2 regions of the Thioalkalivibrio sp. ALMg13-2 genome follow, and region 1 is predicted to be linked to the other one. Evidence: predicted binding sites of a transcription regulator. Region 1 holds the regulator's gene; the other holds the start of a gene.
The links. The regulator LexA, encoded in region 1, represses DNA repair genes until DNA is damaged. The targets are predictions, from matches to a motif close to TACTGTNNATATNNACAGTA.
Positions count from the first base shown of each region.

Region 1 (6,529 bases):
GCGCTAAACTTGCGGTTCACGCAGCCAACGGAGTCCTCCTGTGAGTCTTTTCGAGAAGCGTATCCGCGAGCTGGAACAAAGCCTGCCGCATCTGGAACCAGGGGAGGTGGCGCGCTGGCTCGAGGAAGAGAAACCGTTTCTGCTGGTGGATGTGCGCCAGCCCGAGGAGGCGGCCGAGGGGACGATCGAGGGCGCGATCAACATCCCGCGGCCCAAGCTAGAGGCCGGTATCGAGTCTCATATGGCGGATGCGGACCAGCCCGTCGTGGTGTTCTGTGGCGGTCGCGGCCGGTCCCAGCTCGTGGCCGACAGCCTGCGCACGATGGGTATCAATGCGCATGTGCTGCGCGGGGGCTACGCGGCGTGGCGGGAGACCTGGCCTCGGTGAGGGCGCAAGGCAAAGGCTAGGGAGACGCTGATTAATTCGCACGTCCGCGTTGGTGCCCCATTTTTTCCGAGACAAGGCGCGGTGCGCAGCGCCGTAGTCACTCTACGGTCAAACGCCGCAACGCAGGATCGGGGAAAATGGGGCGCCAACCCCTTGAGGGCTCGGCCGCCCGTTGTTGACGAAAATGGGCCCGCTGACCGCGTTGCGGCTTGCTTATGTAGCTCGGCTACACTTCGCTCACCGCGCCTTGTCAGCGAGCAAAATCGATCGAGCGCGGACGTGCGAATTAATCAGCGTCTCCCTGTGTGCGGCTCCCGCTTACGAGCACTGTGATGGACGCTATGGCTTTTTTGCCGGGTCTTGGCTAGTCTCCCGAGTAAGTTTCCCGGTTTCCGGAAATTCCCTGAATATTATTTGCCTGGCGCGTCTCCCCGGAGGCGCGTTCTGCATTCTGGAGTAAGAAAGTGAACAAGCCGAAGATCATTGTCTCCACCACGGACATGGAGCGCCTGGACAAGCTGCTGGAGTCCCTTCCGGATGGAAGTTTCCCCGGCAAGGCCGATCTCGAGTCCGAACTGGATCGCGCGGATGTCGTGGATTCGCACGAGGTTCCGGGTTCGGTGGTGACGATGAACTCGAAGGTCCGGTTCCGGGTGATCGAGTCCGGCGACGAGTTCTCGATGACACTGGTGTACCCGCGCGATGTGGACGAGAGTGGCGGCACGCTGTCGATCCTGGCGCCGGTGGGCAGTGCGCTGCTGGGCCTGTCCGAGGGCGACGAGATCGAGTGGCCGCGCCCGGGCGGGGGGCAGATGCACGTGCGCATCGAGGAGGTCGAGTACCAGCCGGAGCGCGCGGGCGAATACCACCGCTGACGCGGGGTCCCCCTCAGCCCCAGTAACCCTGGCGATACCACTGGCCGCTGCGCAGGCAGCGGTACAGCCAGAGCCGGCGGCCCTGACGGTCGCGGCTGCAAGCATAGTCGCGGCGCGCGTCCTGGCCGTGATCCCACCAGCCGTCTTCCAGTCGTCCCAGCCATTGGGGCTGGTCGGGGGGCGCGGCGGGCTCGGGGCCCTGTAGCCAGAGGGCAGTTCCGCAGGCCCGTTGGCCCGGGGTTGGAGCGGTGGGGGCCGGAGTGGTGGCGAGATCGTGTCGCGGCCGCTGGGCATCCTCCGGTCTCGGTGTGCGGCGGTTGATCAGACGGGCGACGGCCTGCTCGCCCAGCCGGGCGCGCAGGCGAGCCAGCACGGCGGGTAGCTGATCGGCCGGTGGTCTGCTCGCCGGGTCTGCGGCGAGCAGACTGTCGCCCCGGGCCGATGGGTCCAGCAAGCGGGGTGCCTGCAGGCGCAGGCCGATCACCGCCGCCGGCAGGGTCTCGCGATCCAGTCGGGTCTGCCACAGGGGCAGCCACTCGTCGGTGCGAATGCCCGGCTGCCCGCGCTCCAGTGAGATGCGGGTACACGCCTCGCGGTGGGCCAGTTCCAGTGTCATCCCCTGCAGGCTGCGGTTCAGGCCGCGCAACTGCGCCTCGGCCTGGCGCAGCAGCCGCTTGAGCGGGAAGGCCAGGGTCGCCGTGGCGTGGATCTCGTGCTCCAGGCGCAGGGACAGATCCAGCACCGGGGGTGGCGCAAAGCGGGGCAGGGTCTCCGCGCGCCGCGCCAGCAGTCGGTCCAGCAGGTCCAGCAACTCCGGTCCGTGGCGTCGGGCCAGTTCGGGGCGCGACAGGCGCAGCAGATCGCCCAACTGGCGCAGGCCCACGGCGCGCAGGCCCTCGCGGGTCGCGGCGGCCAGTGGCAGGGCCTCCAGCGGAACCGGGGACAGGATGCGGCGCAGGGCCTCGGGGTCTTCTGCGATCGCGGGGTTGCGCAGGCGGGCCAGCAGGCGCGCGGCGGCGGGGCTGCGGGCCAGGCCAATACGGGGATGGAAGCCCAGTTCGGTCAGGGTGTCCCGCGCCTGGTCGCGCAGGGTCTCGAGGCCGCCGAACAGGCGGCGGCTGCGCCCGACCTCCACCAGGATGCGCTGTGCCTCCGGCTCCGGGTGCACGTGATCGGAGAACCGCAGCAGTACGCCGGCCAGCATCTCCAGTTGGGCCTGCAGGGTGTCCGGGGCATGCTCGACCAGTTCCGGGGTATCCAGCACCGCCAGGGCATCCCCCAGCGCCATGCCGGGGCGGGCACCCGCCTGGCGGGCGGCGCGGTTGGCGGCGTGCACCCGGGGGGCAGGGTCGGATTCCACCACCAGCAGGGGGCGCTGAAGCCGCCCGGGGTCCGGCTCCGTCCGGGCCAGCGCGTCCAGCGCAAGGTGCGGCAGGTCGATTGCCATCCAGTGTTCCTGCCGCGGCCGGGCGTCGCGGGTGGCGGTATGCGTCTTCGGTGGTCGGAGTGCGGTGGCGGGCAGGGCTGCGGCCGGAAGCAGGCTCAGTTGTTGTCGGACCGGCTCCGGGTGTGTGGCCGCACGCGAGGGACGGGCAGGCTGGCCCATCTCAGGCCTCCGGTGGTTCGGGAACCTGCAGGGGGTGGCCGGAGCGGGCCCAGTGGCTGGCCCCCTTCAGGCAGTGCAGTTCCAGGCCGGAGGCCGCGGGCTGCCAGCGCAGGCGCTGGTGGGCCGGCGAAGGCTGTGCCGCGGCGTTTGGTGGCCGGTACAGGATCGCGCAGGCCCGGCTCTCGCTGGCAGCCAGACGCAACCGGCGCAGCAGGGCCGTCTCCACGGGGCCGCGCAGCCAGGCGAGCAGGACGCCGAACGCCGGGTCGCGCAGGCACTGCTCGCCGGCCCACAGGGTGTCGCGATCATGCTCGGTATGGATCAACAGGACTCGCTCCGGCGGGATGCCGAGGGTCTGCCAGCCGGGTAGCCAGGGCGTGGCCGGCGGTGCGATCAGCGCGATCCAGTAGCCGTCGCGGCCGCAGGCGGCGAGCATGGGGACCAGCAGCCGGGTCTCGCCACAGCCGAACGGGGCCCCCAGCAGTTCGATCAGCTGGCCGCGCGGCCAGCCGCCGCCCAGGGCCCGGTCCAGTTCCGTATGGCCACTGGGCCAGACCGGGGCATCCGTGGCCGGGGCAGCACTGCGCCCGCGCCAGAGCGCCGGGTGGTCGAGCAGGGTATCCAGCGCGCTCATGGCTTAGGGAAACACTGATTCATGTACACGCTCGCGCTCGAGTCGCTTTTGCGTGCGAACAAGGCGCGGTGACTGCCGTGCAGTCATTCTGCACAAGGGAGCCGCAACGCCGTTCCCGCGCCCGTTTTCATCAACAATGGGCGGCCGAGCCCCTGCCTTCAATCGTTTGTGGGGTTGGCGCCCCAGGTTCGCCGATCCTGCGTTGCGCCCCGAATCCATCAAAAACGGGCAGGTAGAACCACTACCTGTTGCACGACGCGCCTTGTCTCGGAAAACCTGGGGTGCCAACGCGAGTGTGTACATGAGTCAGTGTTTCCCTAGGCCTGCGGGTCGAGATCGCGCAGCACGCCCACGCCGATCCCCTCGATGGCCAGTTCCTGGCGCTCGAGGTCGATCTCGATGGGGGCGAAGTCGGGGTTCTCCGGGAGCAGGCGCACCTTCGGGCCGTCCTGCGCGAAGCGCTTGACGGTGACCTCGTCCTCGATGCGGGCGACCACGATCTGGCCGGGCCGGGCCTCCGGGGTCTGGCGCACGGCCAGCAGGTCGCCGTCGAGGATGCCGGCGTCGCGCATGCTCTCGCCGTGTACGCGCAGGAGATAGTCCGGGCGGCCGCGGAACAGGGCGTCGTCGACCCGATAGTGGCGCTCGATATGCTCGGTGGCAAGGATCGGCGAGCCGGCGGCGACGCGCCCGACCAGAGGGAGTTCGGCCGGTGCGCCACGGGCGGCGCCCGGCAGGCGTATGCCGCGGGAGGTGCCGCCCAGCAGTTCGATCGTGCCTTTCTTCTCCAGGGCCTTCAGATGGCACTCGGCCGCGTAGGGCGAGCGGAAGCCGAAGGCCCGGGCGATCTCGCTGCGGGTCGGTGCCGTGCCCTGGGTGGCGATGGTCTCGGCGATGTAGTCGAAGATGGCTTGCTGGCGTGCAGTGAGCGACACGGGGCACCCTCCGGTTGCTGTCTATATATACAGTACAGGGGTCGCTGGCGCGAGGACAAGAGCGGCGCATCCATCCGGAGTGCGTGTTTGCTCCTGACGGCCGGTTTGTTCCACCACGAAGCGCACGAAGAAGGTCAAGGGCGGTTGCGCCACAGAGGATTACGGAGAAAACCCAGGGAGGTGTTGCGGCCCGGGCGTAGGATGCTGTTGAGCGAAGCGAAACGCATCGATCCGGGAACCTCGCCACCCTTGGGATGGCTACACGATGCGCTTCGCTTCGCTCATCACATCCTGCCGGCCCTTGCCTTTCTTCGTGCCTTCGTGGTCAATCCGCCCTGGGTCTTGATGTGGTATTCAGGTGGGGGTGTAGTCCAGTGGCAGGGCGGTGCGGTCGACCACGCGGCGCAGCACGAAGCTGGAATGGACGCTGTCCACGCCCTCCAGTCGGGTGATGCGGCGCAGCAGGAATTCCTGGTAGGCATCCATGTCGGGGACGACCACCTGCAGCATGTAGTCCGCCGACTGGCCGGTGATCAGGTAGCAGTGCTGGACCTCGGCGTAGCTCGCCACGGTCTCCTCGAAGTGGGCGAAGCGCTCCGGGGTGTGGCGGTCCATGCCGATATGGATCAGGGCGGTCAGCTCCAGCCCCAGGCTGCGCCGATCCAGCAGGGCTACGCGGCTCAACAGGACGCCGGCCTGTTCCAGCGCACGTACCCGACGCAGACAGGGGGAGGGGCTGAGCCCCACGCGATCGGCCAGGGCCTGATTGGACAGGCTCGCATCCTCCTGCAGGATCTCGAGGATGCGGCGGTCATAGCGGTCGAGTCGGTGTGGTTCGGATTCCATGGTTGAATATTGCTCTACAGTGGCTTTATTGCGCAAGGATAGTGCGCAACTATTGCGTTCTTAGGGAAAAACGCAAGGTTATGCCGGGGACAATGCGTTAGGATAATGCACAGATAGAAATCCGGAGCGTGGCACCCGACCACACGGCGAGGCCGCGCCCCTTACAGGAGATGAACACGATGGCCTTCGATCACACCAAGTACGCCCCGTTCCCGCCGATCGACAAGTCCGATCGGCGCTGGCCGGCGCAGCGCACCACGGCCGCCCCTCGTTTCTGCGCGGTGGACCTGCGCGACGGCAACCAGGCGCTGGTGCACCCGATGAGCGTGGAGCAGAAGATGCGCTTCTTCGAGGTGCTGGTGGAAATCGGTCTGACCGAGATCGAGATCGGCTTCCCGTCCGCCTCGCAGATCGACTACGACTTTACCCGCCGCCTGATCGATGAAGACCGGATCCCCGAGGGCGTGTACATCCAGGTGCTGACCCAGGCGCGCGAGGACCTGATCCAGAAGACCTTCGCGGCGCTGGAGGGCGCCCCGCGCGCGGTGGTGCACGTGTACAACTCCACCAACCCGGCGCAGCGCGAGCAGGTCTTCCGCATGGATCGCGACGGCGTGCGCGGCATTGCCGAAAACGGTGCGCGCTGGGTGCGTGACCATGCGGCGAAGTACCCGCAGACCGACTGGATCTTCCAGTACTCGCCGGAGAGCTTCTCCACCACCGAACTGGACTTCGCGGTCGAGGTGGTCGATGCGGTGAATGCGATCTGGCGCCCGGACCAGGGCCAGAAGGTCGTGATCAACCTGCCGGCCACGGTCGAGTCCGCCACGCCGAACGTCTTTGCCGACCAGGTCGAGTGGTTCTGCGACCACGTGCAGTACCGCGAGCATTTCTGCGTGTCGCTGCATACGCACAACGACCGGGGCACCGGCGTGGCCGCGGCCGAGCTGGGGCTGCTGGCCGGGGCCGACCGCCTGGAAGGCACGCTGTTCGGCAATGGCGAGCGCACCGGCAACATGGATCTGGTCACCGTCGGCATGAACCTGTACTCGCAGGGCATTGACCCGACCATTGACCTGTCCGACATGGAGCGGCTGATGGACGTGTACAAGGAGTGCACCGACATGCCCATCAACCCGCGCCACCCGTGGGCGGGCGAGCTGGTCTACACCGCCTTCTCCGGCAGCCACCAGGACGCGATCCGCAAGGGCCTGGCGCATTACAAGGAGAAGGGCGGCCACTGGA
Region 1 is NZ_KB906119.1:21,464-27,992, forward strand. It holds gene F618_RS0111725 (rhodanese-like domain-containing protein) at 41-388, shown strand; gene rnk (nucleoside diphosphate kinase regulator) at 853-1,263, shown strand; gene F618_RS0111735 (DNA polymerase Y family protein) at 1,277-2,710, opposite strand; gene imuA (translesion DNA synthesis-associated protein ImuA) at 2,871-3,503, opposite strand; gene lexA (transcriptional repressor LexA) at 3,821-4,438, opposite strand; gene F618_RS0111750 (Lrp/AsnC family transcriptional regulator) at 4,793-5,284, opposite strand; gene F618_RS0111755 (2-isopropylmalate synthase) at 5,464-6,529, shown strand, end outside.

Region 2 (6,529 bases), on a different contig from region 1:
CCATCGGCTGGCTGTTCAGCAGGGCGCAGGCGAAGGTCGCGGGCTCGTGGCACTTTAGCCAGGACGAGACATAGGTGATCAGCGCAAAGCTCGCCGAGTGCGACTCGGGGAAGCCGTATTCGCCAAAACCGAGGATCTGCTTGTACAGCTGCTCGGCGAATTTCTCCGGATAGCCGCGTTCGCGCATGCCGTCCATCAGGCGTTCGCGGTAACGCGCGAGCTGGCCGGTGCGGCGCCAGGCGCCGATCGCGCGGCGCAGCCCGTCCGCCTCGCCGGCGGAGAAACCGGCCGCGACCATCGCCAGCTCGATTACCTGCTCCTGGAAGATCGGCACGCCCAGCGTGCGTCCGAGCACGCGTTTTACCTCTGCGTTCGGATAGCGCACCCGCTCCGGGTGGGCGCGGCGCTTGAGATAGGGGTGCACCATCTCGCCCTGGATCGGGCCGGGGCGCACGATGGCGATCTCGATCACCAGGTCGTAGAAGTTCGCGGGCTTCAGGCGCGGCAGCATGCTCATCTGCGCACGCGACTCGATCTGGAACACGCCCAGGGTGTCGGCCTTCTGCAGCATGCGATAGACGGCCGGATCCTCGGCGGGGATGTCGGCCAGGCCCCAGTCGCGGCCCCGGTGATGCGCCATCAGCTCCAGCGCGCGGCGCACGCAGGAAAGCATCCCCAGCGCCAGCACGTCGATCTTCAGCAGGCCCACCGCGTCCAGGTCGTCCTTGTCCCACTGGATCACCGAGCGTTCCGGCATGGCCGCGTTCTCGATGGGGACCAGCTCGTCCAGCCGGCCGTCGGCGATCACGAAGCCGCCGGTGTGCTGCGACAGGTGGCGCGGGAAGCCGAGCAGCTCGGCGGTCAGGGTCTGCCACTGGCGGGCCAGGGCGCCGTCCGGGTCCAGCCCGACCTCGCGCAGGCGCTCGGCGGGGATGCCGTCGTCCCACCAGGCGAGGTTGGCGGTCAGCGCATCCAGCCGCGCGCGCGAGATGCCCAGCGCGCGGCCGACGTCGCGCAGGGCGCTGCGGCGACGGTAGCGGATTACCGTGCAGGCCAGCGCGGCGCGCTCGCGGCCGTAGCGCCGGTAGATGTACTGGATCACCTCCTCGCGGCGTTCGTGCTCGAAGTCGACGTCGATGTCCGGCGGCTCGCCGCGCTCGGCGGAGATGAAGCGCTCGAACAGCATGCTGGAGCGCGAGGGATCGACCGCGGTGATGCCGAGTGCGTAACAAACCGCCGAGTTCGCGGCCGAGCCGCGCCCCTGGCACAGGATCCCGCGGCTGCGGGCAAAGCACACGATGTCGTAGACGGTCAGGAAGTACGGCTCGTAGCCCAGCTCGCGGATGATGCCCAGTTCACGTTCGATCTGTTCCTGCACGTTCGGCGGGATGCCGTCGGGCCAGCGTTTGAGCGCGCCCTTGAGGGTCTCCTCGCGCAGGTAGGCGGACGGGGTCAAGGTCGTCGGCAACGGGTCGGTGGGGTAGCGGTAGGTGACCGCGTCCAGCGAGAAGTCGCAGTCCCGCGCGATGGCTACACTGGCCTCAAGCCAGGCGGTGGGATACAGCGCGGCCAGCTCGGCCCGTGGGCGCAGGCAGCGTTCCCCATTGGGGAAGCGTTCATGCGCCACCTCCGCGACCGTCGAACGCAGGCGCAGGGCAGTAAGCACGTCCTGCAGGGCGCGCCGGCCGCGCCGGTGCATGTGCACGTCGCCGCAGGCGACGAGCGGGAGTCCAGTGGCGGTTCCCAGCGCCCGGGCGCGGGCCGTCAGGGTGGCATCTTCGGGGGTACGCAACTGGCTCACGGCCAGGTGGCCCTGACCTGGGGCGGCCCATCCGGACAGCCAGTGGGCCGCTTCGGCGAGCGATGCCCCTGGGCTGTCGGCCTCGACCCGCAGCAGGCTGTGCCAGCCGGTGCGGCTCTCGGCGGGCAGGGTATCCAGGTCGGCGCGCGTCAGGTGGTAGTGTCCCTTGTCCGCCGCGCCGCGGGCCCGAGTGATCAATCGACACAGGGCGGCGTATCCCGTGGGATTGCGCACCAGAAGCGTCAGGGTGGGGCCATCGGCCAGCCGGAAGGTCGCCCCCAGGATCAGGTGTAACCCACATTCCTTTGCTGCCGAGTGTGCTCGTACTACACCCGCCAGCGAGGCGATATCGGTCAGCGCCAGCGCGCGATAGCCCAGTGCCTGCGCCTGCTCGACCAGTTCCTCCGGGTGCGAAGCCCCGCGCAGGAACGAGAAGTTGCTGAGCGTCGTCAGTTCGGCATAGGCCGGGGGGGCGCCGGCATGCTTGCGGGTGGGGGGATGGGCTGCGGATTCCATATACTGTCTATATATACAGTATATGGAATCCGTCCCACAATGACCGGGGGGATCACCAACCCATTACGCTTCAACGCGGTGCCGGGATAACAGGCCACCTGACGAACCTTCGCCGGTTTTTGTAACCGGCTGTGTACACTGAGCCAAAATCCTCATGTATTCGCTGCGTGCCTGGAGACCCCATGCGCTACGTCCTGCTCCCGGTGGTGCTGATTGCCCTGATCTTTGCGCTGGGGAATGTGGTGCTGTTCAATGCGTTGCCGAAACCGGACCGGCTGAAAGAGCCGCTGGCGCTGGAGTACGGGACTTCGTCGGAGCAGTTCCGGCGGGACATGGGCCTGCTCCTGCAGCAGCCGATCATGAGCGGCAACCGCATTGACCTGTTACAGGACGGCGAGGCCATCTACGCGGCCAAGATCGAGGCGATCGAAAACGCCGAGCATTCGGTCACCTTCGAGGTGTACGAGTACTGGGGCGAGCAGGCGGCGATTTTCTCCGAGGTCCTGGCGCGTGCGGCGGAACGCGGGGTTCGGGTGCATGCCATGCTGGATTTCCTTGGTTCGCGCGATGCTGACCCGGAGATGTTCGAGCGCATGGAAGAGGCCGGGGTGGAGCTGGTGCGCTGGCGCGAGCCGTCCTGGTACCAGTTGTCGCGCTTCAATCACCGCACGCACCGCAAGCTATTGGTGGTGGACGGTCATACCGGTTTCATCGGGGGAGCCAACGTGGCCGATCCCTGGGTTGACGGTGACGACCGCGATGGCTATCGCGACAATCACTTCCGCATCCAGGGCCCGGTGGTCGGCAATCTGCAGGCGGTGTTCCTGGAGACCTGGCTGGACGCCACGGGGCGGATGCCCACCGGCGAGGCGTATTTCCCCGAGCTGTCCGAAATGGGGGATCGCGACGCCCAGATGGTTAACAGTGCCCCGCGCGAGGGGCGTCACCGGGTGCGCCTGATGTTTCTGCATGCCATCGCCGCGGCGGAAGAGCACATCACGATCGGTACGGCCTATTTCTATCCCGATCCGCGGTTCCTGGAGGTACTGGAGGAGGCGGCCGACCGGGGCGTCCGTATTCGCGTGCTCGTCCCGGGCGACAGCATGAACTTCGGTTTCTTCCGTCATGCATCGGTTAATCGCTGGCGGCCGATGCTCGAATCCGGGGTGGAACTGTACGAGTATCATCCGCGCATGTACCACTCCAAGCTGATGGCGATCGACGACCGCTGGGCCAGTATCGGCTCCGCGAATCTGCACAACCGGTCGTTTCGTCTGAACGACGAGGCCAACCTGAACATCTGGGACGAAGGCTTCGCCCGCGAGATCCGCGAACTGATCGAGGTGGACAAGGCCGATGCCGAGCGCCTGACCATCGAGGACTGGGAGAACCGGCCGCTGCGGCGCCGCCTGGCGGGGTGGATCACGCACCTGATTGGTCCCTACCTTTGATTCATTACCACCATATTTCCGCAGGAAAGCACCGTGACACTGACGACCATCCATTCGGCAGACACGCTTGAAATCGGCACGATCCACCTGCTGGAGGGTGGCGCGATCGGTATGACCCGTTGCCCTGGCAAGCGTCGGGATCGCGAGGTCTGCGAGGCGCGGGATGTACAGGCGGATCTGGTGGCCCTGTCTGGCTGGGGCGCAACTGCGGTCGTGACCCTGAACCAGGAGGGTGAGCTGGAAAGCCTTGGCGTACGCGATCTGGGGAAGGCCGTGCAGGCTGCGGGCATGCGCTGGCTGCATTTGCCGATCGGTGACATGGCGGCCCCCGATCGACCCTGGGAAGAGGGCTGGAAGGACATCGGACCACGGGTCCACCAGTGGTTACAGGCCGGGGAGCGCGTGGTTTTCCACTGCGGAGGGGGGCAGGGCCGAGCCAGGACCATTGCCGCCCTGACCCTCATCGAACGCGGATTGGCGTCGGAAGACGCCATTCGAGAGGTGCGATTGGCCCGCCCCGGCGCGATCGAAAGCATCGATCAAGAGCGCTACCTGCTGAATCATCCGCGCCCGACCTGATCGGACTGCCTGGCGCTACAAGCCGTTGCGGGCGAGCAGTGCGGGGATCTTGCGCTTGAAGCGGAAGAACCCGTGGGTTGCATGGGGCCAAGCGAGATCGTCCCACGTCCGGCGCAGGGGGATGATCTCGATTCCGTCTTCCGCCAACTCGTGCGCAAGAGTATCGAGGGCGTCGGCCAAGGGCCCGACGGGCGCCTCGGGTGTGGCAATGGTGGTCACGCTGGCGGCGACGCACTGCACGCGGAGGGCATCAGCGTGTAGCCGCGGGAGCACGGATGCGGGCTTTTGCAGGGCCTCGCCCGCGTGCTGCACCGCGTCCTTGGCCAGTGCGTCGACCCAGGTGGCGGCCTTGGGACCAAACGGCCAGGGCATGTCGGGGTGACCACGCGGAGTGACGGCGACCGCGGCCACGTTGGTTCCTTTCGGCAGCAATTCATGGCCATTGAAGTCGTCTCCGTGAAGCAGGAGCAGCACGCGCCGGTCCCGCGGTAGAGCTCGCGGTGCGGGCAGCGCTCCGGGCGGAGGTGGGGCCTCGTCGCGGATCGCGGGTGCCTGGGGCGCCAGGCCGGTGGGGCGGAATCGGTTGTCGGTAAAGCGCGCGATGTTGTCGGCACTGGCCTGGTAGGTCTTGCCCGGCGTTTGGATGCCGGCGATCCAACGCCAGCCTAGGGTGTTCGAGGCTGGGTCGGCATCAAGCAGGTGACGCATGAAGAAGTCCGCCCCAAGGGTCCATGGAAGCCTCAACGTGAAAATCCAGATGGAGGCGAACCACATGCGGGCGTGATTGTGCAGATAGCCGGTTTCGACCAGTTCGCGGGCCCAGTGATCGAACCCCTCCACCCCGCTGCGTCCAGCCTCGGCGGCAGCGACCGCCTCGCGCAACCCGTTGTCCCTGGCGAGGCGCGCCTGTTCGATGTCGCGCTCGTCTAGGAATGACCGCCAGACCTGGGGGCGCATCTGCAGCCACCCCTTCCAGTAGGTGCGCCAGAAGACCTCCTGGACAAATTTCTCGGCCGCCTTGGGTGAATGGTGGGCGAGCACCTTTGCGATCACCTCGTGTTCGGTAATGGCCCGATGGCGGATGTAGGGCGAGAGCAGGGATACGTTGTCGCGTTCACCTGGACCGGGGTCGCGGTTTCGCTGAGCCGCGTAGTGACGACCCGCGAGGGGGGCGAAGTCCGAGAGCCGTTCCAGGGCGGCTGCCCGCGTCGTGGGGAAGAAGGCGGTGTGACCATCCGGCGCCTGGCCGGTGGACTTGAAGGGGCTGGTCACTGGGCGTGCCGGTCCGGCGCCGGAAGGGCTTGAAGGACCGTGTCGGCCAGTGCTTCGCCGCTGTCGAATGCAGCTTCTACCCGCGGCCCCAGGGCCCAGTCGCCGCAGGCGCCGAGCCGTTGCTCCGCGTCCCAGAGACAGGACTGGTCGGCGGCCTGTTCGACCCGTGCGTATAGCCATCTATGGACCTGATGCTGGAGGAGGCGGGCTGAGCCGAGCAGGGGCCGGAGGGCCGTCAGCAGCGGTTGCGCTAGCTGATCGGGGTCTTTCTGGATGTGCTCACGGGACCAGTCTGGGCATGCGTGGGCCACGAGCGTCTCCGGTTTTGCGTTGCGGCCGGGTTTGGTGTTGTTGCGGGCTACCCAGGCGAGCGGTTGCCCGGAGAGTTCCTGCGATGGTCGGTCCATTGTGATCTGGCCTTCGAAAGCTGCCAACAGCGCAATGCAGGGTGCGTAGCGAACCCCGTCGAGCTCCGGAAAGCCCATTCCGGCGGTAACCGCCAGTTCGGCGGCCTGGGGTGCTGGAAGCGCAAGCAATACTGCGTCGAATGGTCCGTCCAAGTCGGCGTTCTCCGACGGCCTCTCAACTCGTAGATGCCAGCCATCGACTGACCGTAGAAGCGTCTCGACGCGGGAATTGAGCCGCACGTTTAGAGGGGTGGCCAGGGCGTCGGCCGGGGCTGTCATGCCAGGGCAGCCCACCAGCCGGCCGTCTCCCCAGGTCGCTACGACACCTTGCTGCTGCCAAGCCTGGACCTGTCGCGCAAAGCGTGCGCCGCGGGCCGTGAAAAACTGGGCACCGTGATCGAAAGTCAGGTGATTAGCGCGCCGGGTCGCCATGCGCCCGCCAAGGCCCCGGCTCTTCTCCAGCACAAGGCATTCATGTCCGGCATCATGCAGGCGCCGGGCGG
Region 2 is NZ_KB906110.1:21,962-28,490, reverse strand. It holds gene F618_RS0108655 (error-prone DNA polymerase) at 1-2,317, opposite strand, end outside; gene F618_RS0108650 (phosphatidylserine/phosphatidylglycerophosphate/cardiolipin synthase family protein) at 2,500-3,768, shown strand; gene F618_RS0108645 (cyclin-dependent kinase inhibitor 3 family protein) at 3,802-4,347, shown strand; gene F618_RS0108640 (FAD-binding domain-containing protein) at 4,363-5,619, opposite strand; gene F618_RS0108635 (NAD(P)/FAD-dependent oxidoreductase) at 5,616-6,529, opposite strand, start outside.
Region 2: a site for LexA is predicted at 2,319-2,338, ahead of F618_RS0108655 (error-prone DNA polymerase). Genes of this name have one in related genera too.